2 regions of the Paraburkholderia sp. MM5384-R2 genome follow, and region 1 is predicted to be linked to the other one. Evidence: predicted binding sites of a transcription regulator. Region 1 holds the regulator's gene; the other holds the start of a gene.
The links. Region 1 encodes LexA, which represses DNA repair genes until DNA is damaged. Its sites were predicted from a motif close to ACTGTATNNNNATACAGT; they were not measured.
Positions count from the first base shown of each region.

Region 2: HDG37_RS12065 (PA0069 family radical SAM protein) is a predicted target of LexA. The motif match lies at 2,749-2,766, and genes of this name have one in related genera.

Region 1 covers NZ_JACHDI010000001.1:463,990-471,283, forward strand. The annotation lists gene cysT (sulfate ABC transporter permease subunit CysT) at 1-693, opposite strand, end outside; gene HDG37_RS02220 (sulfate ABC transporter substrate-binding protein) at 853-1,899, opposite strand; gene lexA (transcriptional repressor LexA) at 2,211-2,861, shown strand; gene HDG37_RS02230 (hypothetical protein) at 2,952-3,296, shown strand; gene HDG37_RS02235 (DUF2939 domain-containing protein) at 3,416-4,033, shown strand; gene HDG37_RS02240 (universal stress protein) at 4,151-4,618, opposite strand; gene nodI (nodulation factor ABC transporter ATP-binding protein NodI) at 5,040-5,954, shown strand; gene HDG37_RS02250 (ABC transporter permease) at 5,974-6,801, shown strand; gene HDG37_RS02255 (hypothetical protein) at 6,894-7,294, opposite strand, start outside.
Region 2 covers NZ_JACHDI010000006.1:256-7,549, forward strand. The annotation lists partial or broken gene HDG37_RS12050 (acyl-CoA dehydrogenase) at 1-585, shown strand, start outside; gene HDG37_RS12055 (D-amino acid dehydrogenase) at 725-2,011, opposite strand; gene HDG37_RS12060 (Lrp/AsnC ligand binding domain-containing protein) at 2,191-2,679, shown strand; gene HDG37_RS12065 (PA0069 family radical SAM protein) at 2,825-3,976, shown strand; gene HDG37_RS12070 (NINE protein) at 4,012-4,479, opposite strand; gene HDG37_RS12075 (sorbosone dehydrogenase family protein) at 4,678-5,862, opposite strand; gene rpsP (30S ribosomal protein S16) at 6,035-6,289, shown strand; gene rimM (ribosome maturation factor RimM) at 6,424-7,158, shown strand; gene trmD (tRNA (guanosine(37)-N1)-methyltransferase TrmD) at 7,184-7,294, shown strand, end outside.

The sequences.
Region 1 (7,294 bases):
CGTGATCTCCGACTTCATCGGCACATTGCCGGCGATGAAGATTACCAAGCCGTATTCGCCGAGCGCGCGCGCAAAGGCGAGCGCGAAGCCGGTCAGCAGCGCCGGCAACACGGCCGGCAGCACGACGCGGCGAAACGTGAGCCAGCGCGATGCGCCGAGACACGCGGCCGCCTCCTCCTGCTCGCGCTCGAACTCCTCGAGCACCGGTTGCACGGTGCGCACGACGAACGGCAGGCCGATGAACGTCAGCGCGACCAGCACGCCCGCCGGCGTGAACGCGATCTTGATGCCGAGCGGCGCGAGGAACTGGCCGATCCAGCCGTTGCCCGCATACACGGCCGCGAGCGAAATGCCCGCCACCGAGGTGGGCAGCGCGAACGGCAGATCGACGACCGCATCGACGATACGCTTGAACGGAAACGTGTAGCGCACCAGCACCCACGCGACGAGAAAGCCGAACACCGCGTTGATCAGCGCGCCGCCCAGCGCCGAGAAAAACGTCAGCCGATACGACGCGAGCACACGCGGCGACGTGACCGCGCGCACGAACTGATCCCAGTCGAGCGTCGCGGTTTTCAGAAAGGTCGCCGCCAATGGAATCAGCACCACGAGGCTCAGATAAGCCACCGTGATGCCGAGTGTCAGGCCAAAACCGGGCAATGCGCTCGGCTTGCGGAAGGTCAACGTGGTCATGCTGGATACTCGTTCATGGTTGATGCTCGCGCGGTTGTTCGTTTTGCCGTGCTGCCGTACTGCGGTACTGCCGCACTGCTGGCCACCGGACCCCGGTTAGCGGAAAGCGCGCCCATTGGGCGCGCCCTTTTTCCCTGGCTGTGATTCAGGCGGTGGTTCTTACTGCGGCTGATAAATCGAATCGAACACGCCGCCGTCCGCGAAATGCGTCTTCTGCGCGTTGGTCCAACCACCGAACGAATCGTCGATCGTGTACAGCTTCAGCTTCGGAAACTTCGCGGTCAGCTCGGCGGGCACCTTGCTGGAACGCGGACGATAGAAATTGCGCGCGGCGATCTCCTGACCTTGCTCGCTATACAGGAAGTTCAGATATGCCTCGGCCAGCTTGCGCGTGCCGTGTTTGTCGACGACCTTGTCGACCACCGCGACCGGCGGCTCGGCCAGAATGCTCACCGACGGCACCACGATCTCGAACCTGTCCGGACCAAACTCCTTCAGCGACAGGAACGCCTCGTTTTCCCACGCGATCAGCACGTCGCCGATACCGCGCTGCACGAAGCTCGTGGTCGCGCCGCGCGCGCCCGAATCGAGCACGCCGGCGTTCCTGTACAGCTTGCCGACGAACTCCCTGGCCTTCTGGTCGTTGCCGCCCGGTTGATGCTCGGCGTACGCCCACGCGGCCAGATAATTCCAGCGCGCGCCGCCCGAGGTCTTCGGATTCGGCGTCACGATCGACACGCCCGGCTTCACCAGATCGTCCCAATCCTTGATGTGCTTCGGGTTGCCCTGGCGCACCAGAAACACGATCGTCGACGTGTACGGCGATGCGTTGTCCGGCAGACGTTTTTGCCAGTTCTTGTCGACGAGCCCCTTGTTCGCGAGCGCGTCGATGTCATAGGCGAGCGCAAGCGTCACGACGTCGGCCTGCAGTCCGTCGAGCACCGAGCGAGCCTGCGCGCCCGAGCCGCCGTGCGACTGCCTGAAGGTGACGGCTTCGCCGGTGCTGGCCTTCCATTCCTTGCCGAATGCCTGATTGATGTCCTGATACAGCTCGCGCGTCGGATCGTAGGACACGTTCAACAGCGTGGTGTCGGCGTGCGCGACGCCGCTTGGGCCCAACATGCCAAGCGCGCCCGCCGCGCCGACGGCGAGCGCCGCGATCAGTTTTCTGGTTCGAGCCGCAAGCCCCGTATACCGATCGTTCATTTCAATTTTTCTCCGCGTGATGGTCCGCTGATGAGCGTCTGGTGTTGTTCTGCGTCGCTCTCACGTGCACATGAGCGCCAACCGGAGGCCAGTCTATCGAAGCGCTTTCATGATTAAAAATAATGTTTCTTCATTTTTTAATGCTCAAAAGTGGTAACGACAGATGCGCCGGCGGTTGGGACACCGACAACGCCGTCATGTCGCCGATAAACGACGCCCCAGCGTGGCCCTTGCGACGAACTTAAAGTAAAGCTTGAAAAGCGCCGAATACTGTATAAAAATACAGTCACCTGTTCATACATACAGTGGCCATGACAAAACTCACCGCACGACAGCAGCAGGTTTTCGATCTGATCCGCCGCGCGATCGAACGCACGGGCTTTCCGCCCACTCGCGCGGAAATTGCCGCCGAACTCGGGTTCAGCTCGGCCAATTCCGCGGAAGAGCATCTGCGCGCGCTGGCGCGCAAGGGCGTGATCGAACTCGCGGCCGGCGCGTCGCGCGGCATCCGCCTGCTGTCCGGGCAGGAGGACGCGCCGTATCAGTTCACCCTGCCGCATGCGGGCCTGATGCAGTTGTCGTTGCCGCTGATCGGCCGGGTCGCGGCGGGTAGCCCGATCCTCGCGCAGGAACATATCTCGCAGCACTACGCGTGTGACCCGGCGCTGTTCTCGAGCAAGCCCGACTACCTGCTGAAGGTGCGCGGCCTGTCGATGCGCGACGCGGGCATTCTCGACGGCGACCTGCTCGCGGTGCAAAAGCGCACCGAAGCGAAGGACGGCCAGATCATCATTGCGCGGCTTGGCGACGACGTGACGGTCAAGCGTCTGAAGCGCCGGCCGAACGGCATCGAACTGATCGCCGAAAACCCCGATTACGACAACATCTTCGTGGAAACCGGCAGCGCCGATTTCGCGCTCGAAGGGATCGCGGTCGGGCTGATCCGCCCCAGCGAGTTCTGATCTTTCGCTGTCGCCAGAACGCTTGCGCCGGTTTGTCCGACCCAAGCCGCATTTACGCCTGCATCTATGCCGCATCGCCTGGAGAGACTCATGGAACGCCTTGCCCGCCTGTTGCCCTTTCGCCAGTTCGGCCGTCTGCGCCATCTGCGCAAGCTCACGCCCTGCGCGCTAATCGAGGCGCCCGCTGCGCGCACGCCGTCGCTGTTCGACGCGGCTGCCGAAGCTTCCGGTCTGCCGTCGTCGTTGCCGGCGTTCGCGCGCGTGTCGCTGAATTCGGCGCTGAACATCGCCGAGCCCGCGCGTCGCGCGCCGGTGCGGGTCTATCATGGACCGTCGCGACTGATCATGGTCGGCACAGTCGACGCCGTATGCCGTATGATCGATCGCTGCATAGCCGACGAAGCCAACGTGCACGGCGCGGTGTTCGAAGCCTGAGCGAATCCTGAGTACGCATGCAACAAGCACTTCGGATGTTCAGAGATTCGCGTGGGATGGGATCGTTTCGACCTCGCCGTGGTCGACGTTAGATCATCACTGACGTGGAGCCCCATTCGATGACAATTCGGAAACGCATACAGGGCAGCGCCACCCGGCCGCTGCTGATCACGCTGATCGTGGTGATCGTGATTGCCGCGCTGGGCTTTATTTATGCGTCACCGTATCTCGCGGTGAACAATCTCAAACGCGCCGCCGATGCGCGTGACGTGCAAACCGTCAATCAGTACGTGGACTTTCCCGCGCTACGCGATAGCCTGAAGCAACAGGTGGGCGCCATGCTGACACGCCGGCTCGAGGCGGATGCCGGCAACAAGATGGCCACGATCGGCGCGGTGATCGGCGTGACGCTGATCGGCCCGCTCGTCGATGCCTATGCGACACCCGACGGCGTCGCGGCGCTGCTGAACGGCATGCCGCCGCGTGGCACGCCGGGCGAGCAACCGTCCGCGCCGCCAGCCGCGGGCGGCGAAGCGCCGGCCGCACCAGCCGCGGGCGACACCACCACGCAGGCAAGCGCACCGCCGCCCGGGCGTCAAAGCACAGCCGGCTATCGCAGTCTCAACGAGTTTGTCATCACGTACCGGCGTGGCGAAGGTAACGCGAATTATTCGGCAATCTTTCGTCGCGAAGGTCTGGTCACGTGGAAGCTCGCGGCGATCAATCTGAACGAGTGAGATCGAAGCCTGGCCGGATGGGATGCGTGGCTGGCCATCGGGGCCGGCCACGCGACAGGTCTATCCACATCTGGGCTAGATGACGGGGCGCGCGGCTTCGCGTCCCTCACTAGCCCATTACGCCGCAGCCGCCTGCTGCTGCTCCTGCGCGGACGAGCACGCCACCAGAATGCTGCACGACACGCGGTCGAGCAGCGGCGTGTTGCCCGCCCCCATCCACCACCGCGACAAACCAGTCCGGCAGCGATGACCCACCACCACGAGGTCGACCTGCAACTCGTTAGCAAGATTGGCGATCTCGTCGATTGGATGACCGAATGCGAAATGCCCTTGCGCGCTCACGCCTCGCTCGGTCAGCCAGTTCACGCCCTCCTGCAGAATCTCGCGGGCCGTTTTTTCGAAGCTGCTGCAGGCGACGTCCGTCAACAGGCCCGCGCTCTGCGCGATGCTCGAACGCATGTCGACGACCGACAGCAGATGCGTTTCCGCCTTCAGTTCCAACGCCAGATCGGCACCGCAACGCAGGGCTTTGCGGCCTTCGCGCGAGCCGTCGTAGCACAACAGGATTTTCTGGTAGCTCGCCATCTGTTTTCTCCATTCGCGCGGAAAGCGCGGTCTGAATCAATCATGGTGCGCCGCAATTCGGCTTGCAAGGGATGGAAAACGCTAAGTGCATACTCGGTGCATGCCGATCCAGTCTGCACAAGCGTTGGGCGACCCGACGCAGCGTTTGCACACGGATGCCGCAATGCAAAACTTCGTTTGCGAACGCTGCGTCGACACACTGCGGGCCGGTTGACGTGCCAGTCGTGCCACCGCCAATCAGCGGCGCCAACCGACACCGAGAAGCGCATCGCACCCCACGCATGACGCGTTCCCGGACACCCGCTCGCATCAGCGATCCGATACCCGGAGTAAGCGGCTTCGCGTGCGCAATGCGTGCATCGCAGGTATGTTGTGTGTCTTGCGCGTACGTTGTGTCTTTTTCCGGAGCCTTGCTCGAGCCATGCCCACCGCCCCCATCGAATTCCATCAGGTCAGGAAAAGCTACGGCGAAAAAACGGTCGTCGACGGATTGTCGTTTCATGTGAACACCGGCGAATGCTTCGGGCTGCTCGGCCCCAACGGCGCCGGTAAGACCACGACATTGCGCATGCTGCTCGGCATTGCGGCGCCCGACGCCGGCGCGATCCGGCTGTGCGACGAGCCGATCCCGGGCCGCGCGCGCCTCGCGCGCTCGCGCGTCGGCGTGGTGCCGCAGTTCGACAACCTCGATCCCGATTTCACGGTGCGCGAAAATCTGCTCGTATTCGGTCGCTACTTCGGTCTGAGCGCCGCGCAGTGTCGCGCGGCGGTGCCGGGTCTGCTCGAATTCGCTCGCCTCGAGAACAAGGCGGACGCGCGCGTGAGCGAACTGTCGGGCGGCATGAAGCGGCGCCTCACGCTCGCGCGCGCGCTGATCAACGATCCCGACGTGCTGATCATGGACGAGCCGACCACCGGTCTCGATCCGCAAGCGCGCCATCTGATCTGGGAGCGGCTGCGCTCGCTGCTCGTGCGCGGCAAGACCATTCTGCTGACCACGCACTTCATGGAGGAAGCCGAACGGCTCTGTCATCGCCTGTGCGTGATCGAGGAAGGCCGCAAGATCGCCGAAGGCGCGCCGCGCGAGTTGATCGAGTCCGAAATCGGCTGCGACGTGATCGAGATCTACGGCCCCGATCCGTTTGCGTTGCGCGACGAACTCGCGCCGCTCGCCGAGCGCACCGAGATCAGCGGCGAGACGCTGTTCTGTTATGTGAACGACGCGCAGCCCGTGCATATGCGCCTCAAGCAGCGCGCCGATTTGCGCTATCTGCATCGGCCGGCGAATCTCGAGGATGTGTTTCTGCGGCTCACCGGTCGCGAAATGCAGGACTGAACCCATAGCGAGACACTTGATGGACGCACGTACTTACGAAACCCACGACGGCACGCCATCGGCGCAAGAACCGTTCGGTGCCTTTCCCGCCAATGCCACGAACTGGATCGCGGTGTGGCGCCGCAATTACCTGGTGTGGAAAAAGCTCGCGATCGCGTCGATGTTCGGCAACCTCGCCGATCCGATGATCTATCTGTTCGGTCTCGGCCTCGGGCTCGGGCTGATGGTCGGGCACGTCGACGGCGTGTCGTATATCTCGTTCCTCGCGGCGGGCACGGTGGCGTCGAGCGTGATGATGTCGGCGAGCTTCGAGTCGATGTATTCGGGCTTTTCGCGCATGCACGTGCAACGCACGTGGGAGGCGATCATGCATACGCCGCTCACGCTCGGCGATATCGTGCTCGGCGAGGTGGTGTGGGCCGCCAGCAAATCGGTGTTGTCGGGTGTGGCGATCATGCTGGTGGCGGGCGCGCTCGGCTATGCGAGTTTTCCGTCGATGCTGCTCGCGCTGCCGGTCATCGTGCTGGCCGGTCTCGCGTTCGCGAGCCTCGCGATGATCGTGACGGCGCTCGCGCCGTCATACGACTTTTTCATGTTTTATCAGACGCTCGTGCTCACGCCGATGCTGCTGCTCTCCGGCGTGTTCTTTCCGATCTCGCAACTGCCCGGCGCGGCGCAAGCGGTGACTGCGGCGCTGCCGCTCGCCAATGCGGTCGATCTGATGCGCCCGGCGATGCTCGGTCGGCCGATGGAGCACGCGGCGCTGCATGTGAGCGTGCTGGCCGCTTATGCGGTCGGCGGCTTCATCGTGTCGGCGATCCTGTTTCGGCGTCGCATGATGAAGTAAACCGAACGCGCGGGCGGCGCGTTGCGCCTGCACCCGCGCAAGACGACGCCGCGTCGGTCGTCGCACGGCGTGTTTGCTATCGTTGTGCGCGCTCAGTCCTCGTCGTCGGTCCACGGAATGTCGACGTCGGAGATGAACGCGACCGTCGCGAACGGGCCGCCCTCGTGACGCCCGATCTTGCCATCGGCGCGCTGCCATTCCACCCGGAACACGGTGACCGGATCATCCGCGATCAGCCGCACCGTGCGCAATTCGTCGGGATCGGCGTCCTCGACCGGACCGTCGAGCGAAATCAGCAGCGCCTGTGGCCATAGACCATCGGCGGGATCGTAGATCTTGTCGCCGTCGTGAATCAGCGTGAAGGCTTCCACGCCGATGGTCGCCGACGCATCGACGATCATCTTGGCGAGCGCACGCAACAAGGCGGTCGCTCGCGCCGAGTTCGCCTGACGGATCGCGAGATCACCGCGCGTGAGAGCCTGCTCGAGTTTTG
Region 2 (7,294 bases), on a different contig from region 1:
TCGATCGACGTGACGAGCCTCGGCGTGCAGGTGCATGGCGGCATGGGCTTCATCGAGGAAACCGGCGCTGCCCAGTACTACCGCGACGCGCGCATTCTACCGATTTACGAAGGCACGACCGCGATCCAGGCCAACGACCTGATCGGTCGCAAGACGCTGCGCGACGGCGGCAAGGTCGCGAAGGAACTGCTCGCTGGCGTCGCCGAAACGGTTGAAGCGCTTGGCGCGCAGCAGGGCGCGGCGTTCGCATCGATGCGCACGCAGCTCGCGCAGGGCCAACGCGCGCTTGGCGCGGTCGTCGATTTCGTCGTCGCCAATGCGAAGGGCGATCCGAATGCGGTGTTCGCGGGCAGCGTGCCCTATCTGAAGCTCGCGGGCATCGTGCTGGGCGGCTGGCAGATGGCGCGTGCGCAGCTTGCCGCGGCGACGAAGCGCGACGAGGACCCAGCGTTTCATGACGCGAAGATCGCGACCGCGCGGTTCTACGCCGAGCACGTGCTGCCGCAGGCGGCGGCGCTCGAAGTGGCGATCGTCAGCGCGAAGGGGGGCGAGGGCGTGCTGGCTTTGTCGGAAGACCAGTTCTGAGCATGCCTCGATGCCGGCCGCGATCGCGGCAGCACATTGAAATGCAAACGGCGCCCCGCGAGGCGCCGTTTGTTTGTACGGCTGCAGTTTGTTTCGGCCTGCGCCGCGGCCCGGGCCGCGTCAGCGCACGCACTCAAACTCACGCATACGCCGGCCGATGCTCGCCCGCGGTCTCGCCGAGATAGCGATGCACCGACAGATCGTCCGCGCGAATCGCGGGCTGCTTGCCCGACATCAAGTCGGCGAGCAGTTGGCCCGAGCCGCACGACATCGTCCAGCCAAGCGTGCCGTGGCCGGTGTTCAGGAACAGGTTCGGCACCGGCGTGCGGCCGACGATCGGCGTGCCGTCCGGCGTCATCGGCCGCAGACCGCTCCAGAACGTCGCCTTCGACGTGTCGCCGCCGCCCGGGAACAGGTCATTCACAGAAAGCTCGAGCGTCTCGCGGCGCGCCTGGCGCAGCGATTTGTCGAAGCCAACGATCTCGGCCATCCCGCCGACGCGAATCCGGTCATCGAAGCGCGTGATCGCGATCTTGTAGGTCTCATCGAGCACGGTCGACACCGGCGCGGCAGCCGCGTCGACGATCGGCGCGGTGATCGAATAGCCCTTCAGCGGATAGACCGGAATCTTCACAATGCCATCGAGGAAGCGCGTCGAATACGAGCCGAGCGCGACCACGAACGAATCCGCGCGTACGAACTCGCCGCCGCACTGCACGCCGGCGATGCGGCCGCCCGCCATCGCGAGCGCGTCGATCGACGTGTTGTAGCGGAACTCGACGCCCAGTTCCTCGGCGAGCGCCGCGAGGCGCGTCGTGAACATCTGGCAGTCGCCGGTTTCGTCGCCGGGCAGGCGCAGGCCGCCGGTGAGCTTGTGCGACACCGCGGCGAGGGCTGGTTCGGCCTTGGCGAGTTCGTCGGCCGTCAGCAGTTCGTATGGCACGTTGGCTTCCTGCAGCACGGCGATGTCTTTCGCGGCGCCGTCGAATTGCTGTTGCGTGCGAAATACCTGCAGCGTGCCGCCGGTGCGGCCTTCGTACTCGATGCCGGTGTCGGCGCGCAACGCCTGCAGGCCGTCGCGGCTGTATTCGGCCAGCCGCACCATACGGCCCTTGTTCACCGCATAGCGCGGCGCCGTGCAGTTCTGCAGCATCTGCCACATCCATTGCAGTTGGAACGCGGTGCCGTCGACGCGAATCGCTAGCGGCGCGTGCTTCTGGAACATCCACTTGACGGCCTTCAGCGGCACGCCCGGGGCGGCCCACGGCGAAGCGTAGCCCGGCGAGATCTGGCCCGCGTTGGCGAAACTGGTTTCGAGCGCCGGGCCGGCCTCGCGATCGATAACGGTCACTTCGTGACCGGCGCGCGCGAGGTAATACGCACTCGTCACGCCGACGACGCCACTGCCCAAAACGACGACTCGCATAGCTGCTCCAGATATCCAAAAATTGAGTGAGGGCAAGGCGCTCGTCGGAGCTTCGATCTGATTCGATTCGGCGAGCTGCAATGTGAGGTGAAATGCCGTTTGCCCAGTGTTAACCGCTATACTATTAACAGTGAGACAGGTTTTGTTATTGTATTTTCATCATTTTTAGAAAAAACACCATGCGTACCCAGCGCCAGCCCGTGCGGGCTCTCGACAAGCTCGATCACAAGATCCTGCGGCTCCTGCAGCAGGACGGCCGGATGGCGATGAAGGACCTGGCGGAGCAGGTCGGTCTGTCGGTGACGCCGTGCATCGAGCGCGTCAAGCGGATGGAGCGCGACGGCGTGATCACCGGCTACTACGCCCGCGTGAACCCGGCCGAGCTGGGCGCGGCGCTGCTCGTGTTCGTCGAGATCACGCTCGATCACAAGAGTGGCAACATGTTCGATCTGTTCCGGCGCGAGGTGCAGAAGATCCCCGAGGTGCTCGAGTGCCACCTCGTGTCGGGCGATTTCGACTATCTGATCAAGGCGCGCATCGGCGAAATGGCCGATTACCGCAAGTTGCTCGGCGATATCCTGCTGCAGCTGCCGGGCGCGGTGCAGTCGAAGAGCTATGTGGTGATGGAGGAAATCAAGGAGACGCTGACGATCGCGGTGGGCGAGTAGGTGCCGGTTCACTGACGGGGTGGGACGCGCATCAAGCGACCAACGAAGTGCTCGACAAACGGCGTAAACACTGTATATTTATACAGGTGTTTTGCGCCGCTTTCCTTTGGCGCTTCCTGTTTGCGTTTGTTTTGTGTGGCCCGCCGTGGATGACCCCGACACCCCTGACATTCCCGAATTTCCGATCGCGCCGCCGGCGCCTCGCAAGGGGCGCGGCGCGGTCACGAACCTGCAAGGCCGCTACGAAGTCGACCAGCGCGAAGCCGTCCACGACGGCTGGCAGACGGCCGACGAAGACGGGGAGCCGAAGGTCCTGCGCACGCAGGTGTTCGAGGAGCGCGCAAAAACCATCCTCACACGCAATGCGTCGCCGGACATTCCGTTCAATGTGTCGCTGAATCCTTACCGGGGCTGCGAACACGGCTGCATCTATTGCTTCGCGCGGCCCACGCACAGCTACCTGGGCTTGTCGCCCGGGCTCGATTTCGAAAGCCGCATCTACGCGAAGATCAACGCGCCCGAACTGCTCGAGCGGGAACTGTCGAAGAAATCCTATGTACCCGAGCCGATCGCGCTCGGCGTCGCCACCGATGCATGGCAGCCGGCCGAACGTGACTTGCGTCTCACGCGTCGTGTGATCGAGGTGCTCAGCGAGCGCAACCACCCGTTCGCGGCGATCACCAAATCATCGCTGATCGAGCGCGAAATCGACCTGCTTGCGCCGATGGCCGGGCGCGGACAATTCATGGCGGCGATCACCATCACCACGCTGGACGCCGACATCGCGCGCACGCTCGAACCGCGCGCGGCCACGCCGTCGCGTCGGCTGCGCACGATCCGTACGCTCAGCGAGGCGGGCATTCCGGTCGGCGTCAGCATCGCGCCGGTGATCCCGTTCGTCACCGAACCGGATCTGGAGCGCGTGCTCGAAGCATGCGCCGAAGCGGGCGCCAGCAATGCGAGCTATATCGTGCTGCGGCTGCCGTGGGAGGTCGCGCCGCTGTTCAAGGATTGGCTGGGCGCACATTTCCCGGATCGGGCCGAGCGCGTGATGAGCCGTGTGCGCGACATGCGAGGCGGCAAGGATTACGATTCGTCGTTCTCGACCCGCATGAAGGGAGAGGGCTTATGGGCGGATCTGCTCAGGCAGCGCTTTCACAAGGCCGTGCGCCGGTTAGGGTTGAACGGGCGCGACCGCGGCATTCTCGACATGTCGCATTTCCGCCGGATCGAGCCGCCGCGCGCCGAGCAGGTGAGCGCACCGGCGCGCGACAATCCGCAACTGAGGCTTTTCTAGCGCGCGGGAACGTCTGCGGTCCCGCCACGGGGGCACTACTGCGAAATCGCTTTGGCCGCTTCGACCTGACTTTCGAAGTAGGTCTGGAAACCGAGCGCGAGACCGGTCATCAGCAGAAACGCACCGATCAGCAGCGAAAAGATCACGACGAAAATGACCGTCCAGCCGGAGCGGCTTTTGCGTTGCGTGTGGGTGTTGAATTGCGCATCCCATTTCTGATCAGGACGCAGCCCGTAGACGAGCGCCGCCAGAAACGCGGCAAACAGCGAAACCGCGCCGATCGGCGCGAGCACCCAGCCCAGGATCGACGCGCGCTCGGTCGCGACCAGCAGCATCACGCCGGGAATGCCGATCAGCGTGCCGAGTAGATGCGCCCAGCCGTAGATGTCTCGGGTGCCATACAGATAGAAGCGGTGGGCGCCGAGGCTGCCGAACAGGAACGCCAACGCGGCGGTGAGCGTCTTGGATCTGAAGCGCGGGGAAGTCGAGGCAGCGGTGGGCATGAACGCGTGGGCAGAGTGACGGGCGGTCGAAAGGAGCGGCGCGCCGCGGGGGCGCGGACCGACGCGCATTCTACGCCTGCGGCGCGCGGGTGGTCACGTGGAGGACGATCGCCCAGGCTGAAAGCGGGGTGGCGAGATGCGCCGGACCTGGCTCAAGGTGAGTGCAGCCGTTCAGCCGGGCATGCGTGCATCCGCGCGTTACGGCGCTGAATACGTGATGCGATAGATTGCGCCGGCGGTATCGTCGCTGATCAGTAGCGAACCGTCTGGCAGCGGCAACACGTCGGCGGGGCGGCCCCAGACCGATTCGCCGGGTTGCAGCCAGCCTTCGGCAAAGACCTGCTGGCGTGCGTGGCTGCCGTCAGGGTCGGTGATCACGCGCACGACACGGTAGCCGACCTTCTTGCTGCGGTTCCACGAGCCGTGCTCGGCGATGAAGATATTGTTGCGGTAGTCGGCTGGAAACATCGGGCCGTCGTAGAAGCGCATGCCAAGCGCCGCCACGTGCGCGCCAAGCTTGACCACTGGCGGCGTGAATTCGCTGCACGGATGATCCTTGCCGTACTCGGGGTCGGGCGTGTCGCCGCCGTGACAGTACGGAAAGCCGAAGTTCATGCCGACTAGCGGCGCGCGGTTGAGCTTGTCGCTCGGAATATCGTCGCCGAGCAGGTCGCGACCGTTGTCGGTGAACCACAGTTCGTGGGTGACCGGATGCCACGCGAAGCCGACCGAATTGCGGATGCCGCGCGCGACGACCTCGTAGTGGCTGCCGTCCGGGTTCATGCGGCCAATCATCGCAAAGCGGTCCGGATCTCTCTGGCAAATGTTGCACGGCGCGCCTTGCGGCACGTACAGCTTGCCATCCGGGCCGAACGCAATGAATTTCCAGCCGTGATGCGTGTCCGTCGGCAGCTTGTCGGTGACAACGACCGGTTTCGGCGGATCGTTCAGGTGCGAGTCGATCGCATCGAAGCGCACGATTTTCGACACGGCCGACACATACAGAGCGCCGTCGCGCCACGCGACGCCGGCGGGCATCTGCAGCCCGGAGGCGATCACGTGGTGACCCGTCACGCGGCCGTTCCGCAGCTCGAGCGCATACACATGGCCATCGTCGCTGCCCACGTAGAGAATGCCCTTGGGCGACAACGTCATCGCGCGCGCGCTCGGCACCTCGTCCGACAACACTTCGATGTGAAAGCCCGGCGGCAGCTTGATTTTCTCGATGGGCAGCGCGGCGATTGCCGTCAACGCCTGCGCGGCGATAACCGCGGCCGCTACCGCACGTAGAATCCGGCTGCACGAGGTGCGCGAAAGTCCAGCAAAGCGTACGAAAATGGCACGAAAGGCGAACGGAAACGGGAGTTTCGGCTGGCGTTGCACAGGCGCTCCTTCAGGTAATTCGGGCGTTTGAGCGGGTTCTCGCACCACTTGTAAGAAGGTGGGGGCAGCCCGGTTCCGCAGTTTATCCCGGTAAGTGTTTGTTATGGCGTCGGTTTCCCGCTATAATCGCGTGTTTCAGTCGTTCCGAACCCCGGTTTTCAAGGATTCTAGTATGGTCATCATCCGCTTGGCTCGTGGCGGCTCCAAGAAGCGCCCGTTCTACAACATCGTCGCCACCGACTCGCGCAGCCGTCGTGACGGCCGCTTCATCGAGCGCGTCGGTTTCTACAACCCGGTCGCTACGAAGGGCGAGTCCCTGCGTATCGCTCAGGATCGCCTGACGTACTGGCAAGGTGTTGGCGCGCAACTGTCGCCGACCGTCGAACGTCTCGTGAAGGAAGCGCAAAAGGCGCAGCCGGCTGCTTGATATGGCGGCCCGCAGGCGTATCGTCGTCGGTTCGGCCGGCGGCCCGCGCAACTCGCGTGAGCAGTCCGATGCGCAATTTGTTTTACTGAAGCAGACGCCAAAGCAGGCTGCGAAGTTGTTGTCGAGGTTATTCGATGTCTGAGCGTGATTCCGGCAGTTCTGGTAGCGTCAAGGCAGCTTCGCGCGCAAAGGCGTCTGGTCAGGCGTCGTTCGGTGCATTCGTCCGCAAGCCGGTCGAACGAACCGACGGCAAGGCGAAAGAGGCGCAAGCCAATGCCGCGAACGCCGATTTCGAAGCTGCAGAAATGCGCATCGAAACGGCGGCAAGCTGGCCGGCCGATGCGGTCGAAGTCGGCGCAATCGTCGACGCCTATGGTCTCAAAGGCTGGGTCAAGGTAGCCGCGCATGCGGACGCCGGGCAAGGCGGCGACGTCTTGCTGAGCGCGAAGCGCTGGTGGCTGCTGAAAGGCCAGGAGCGCAAATCGGCGCCGTCCTTGCAGGCCAAAACACATAGCGACAGCGTGGTCGCCCGTCTGGGTGGCGTCGCTGACCGCGATACGGCGTTGGCTTTGCGCGGCTCTCGCGTATACATCGGCCGTAGCGAATTTCCGGCGCTCGAAGCCGACGAATTCTACTGGGTCGATCTGATCGGCCTGGACGTGGTGAATCTCGCCGGGCTCAACCTCGGCAAAGTCGCCAGCATGATCGACAACGGCGCGCAGTCGGTGCTGCGCATCGAATATCCGGCTACCGACAAAAACGGCAAGCCGGTCGCAGGCGAGCGTTTGATCCCGTTCGTCGGCGTCTTTGTCAAAACGGTGGACCAGGCGGCAAAGCATATCGTCGTCGACTGGGAAGCTGACTATTGAAATCTATCGTTGAGCGGGGAGAGCGATGCAGTTCGATGTCGTGACGCTCTTTCCAGAAATGTTCCGCGCGCTGACTGACTGGGGTATCACCAGCCGGGCCGCGAAGCAGCAGCGCTATGGGTTGCGTACGTGGAAT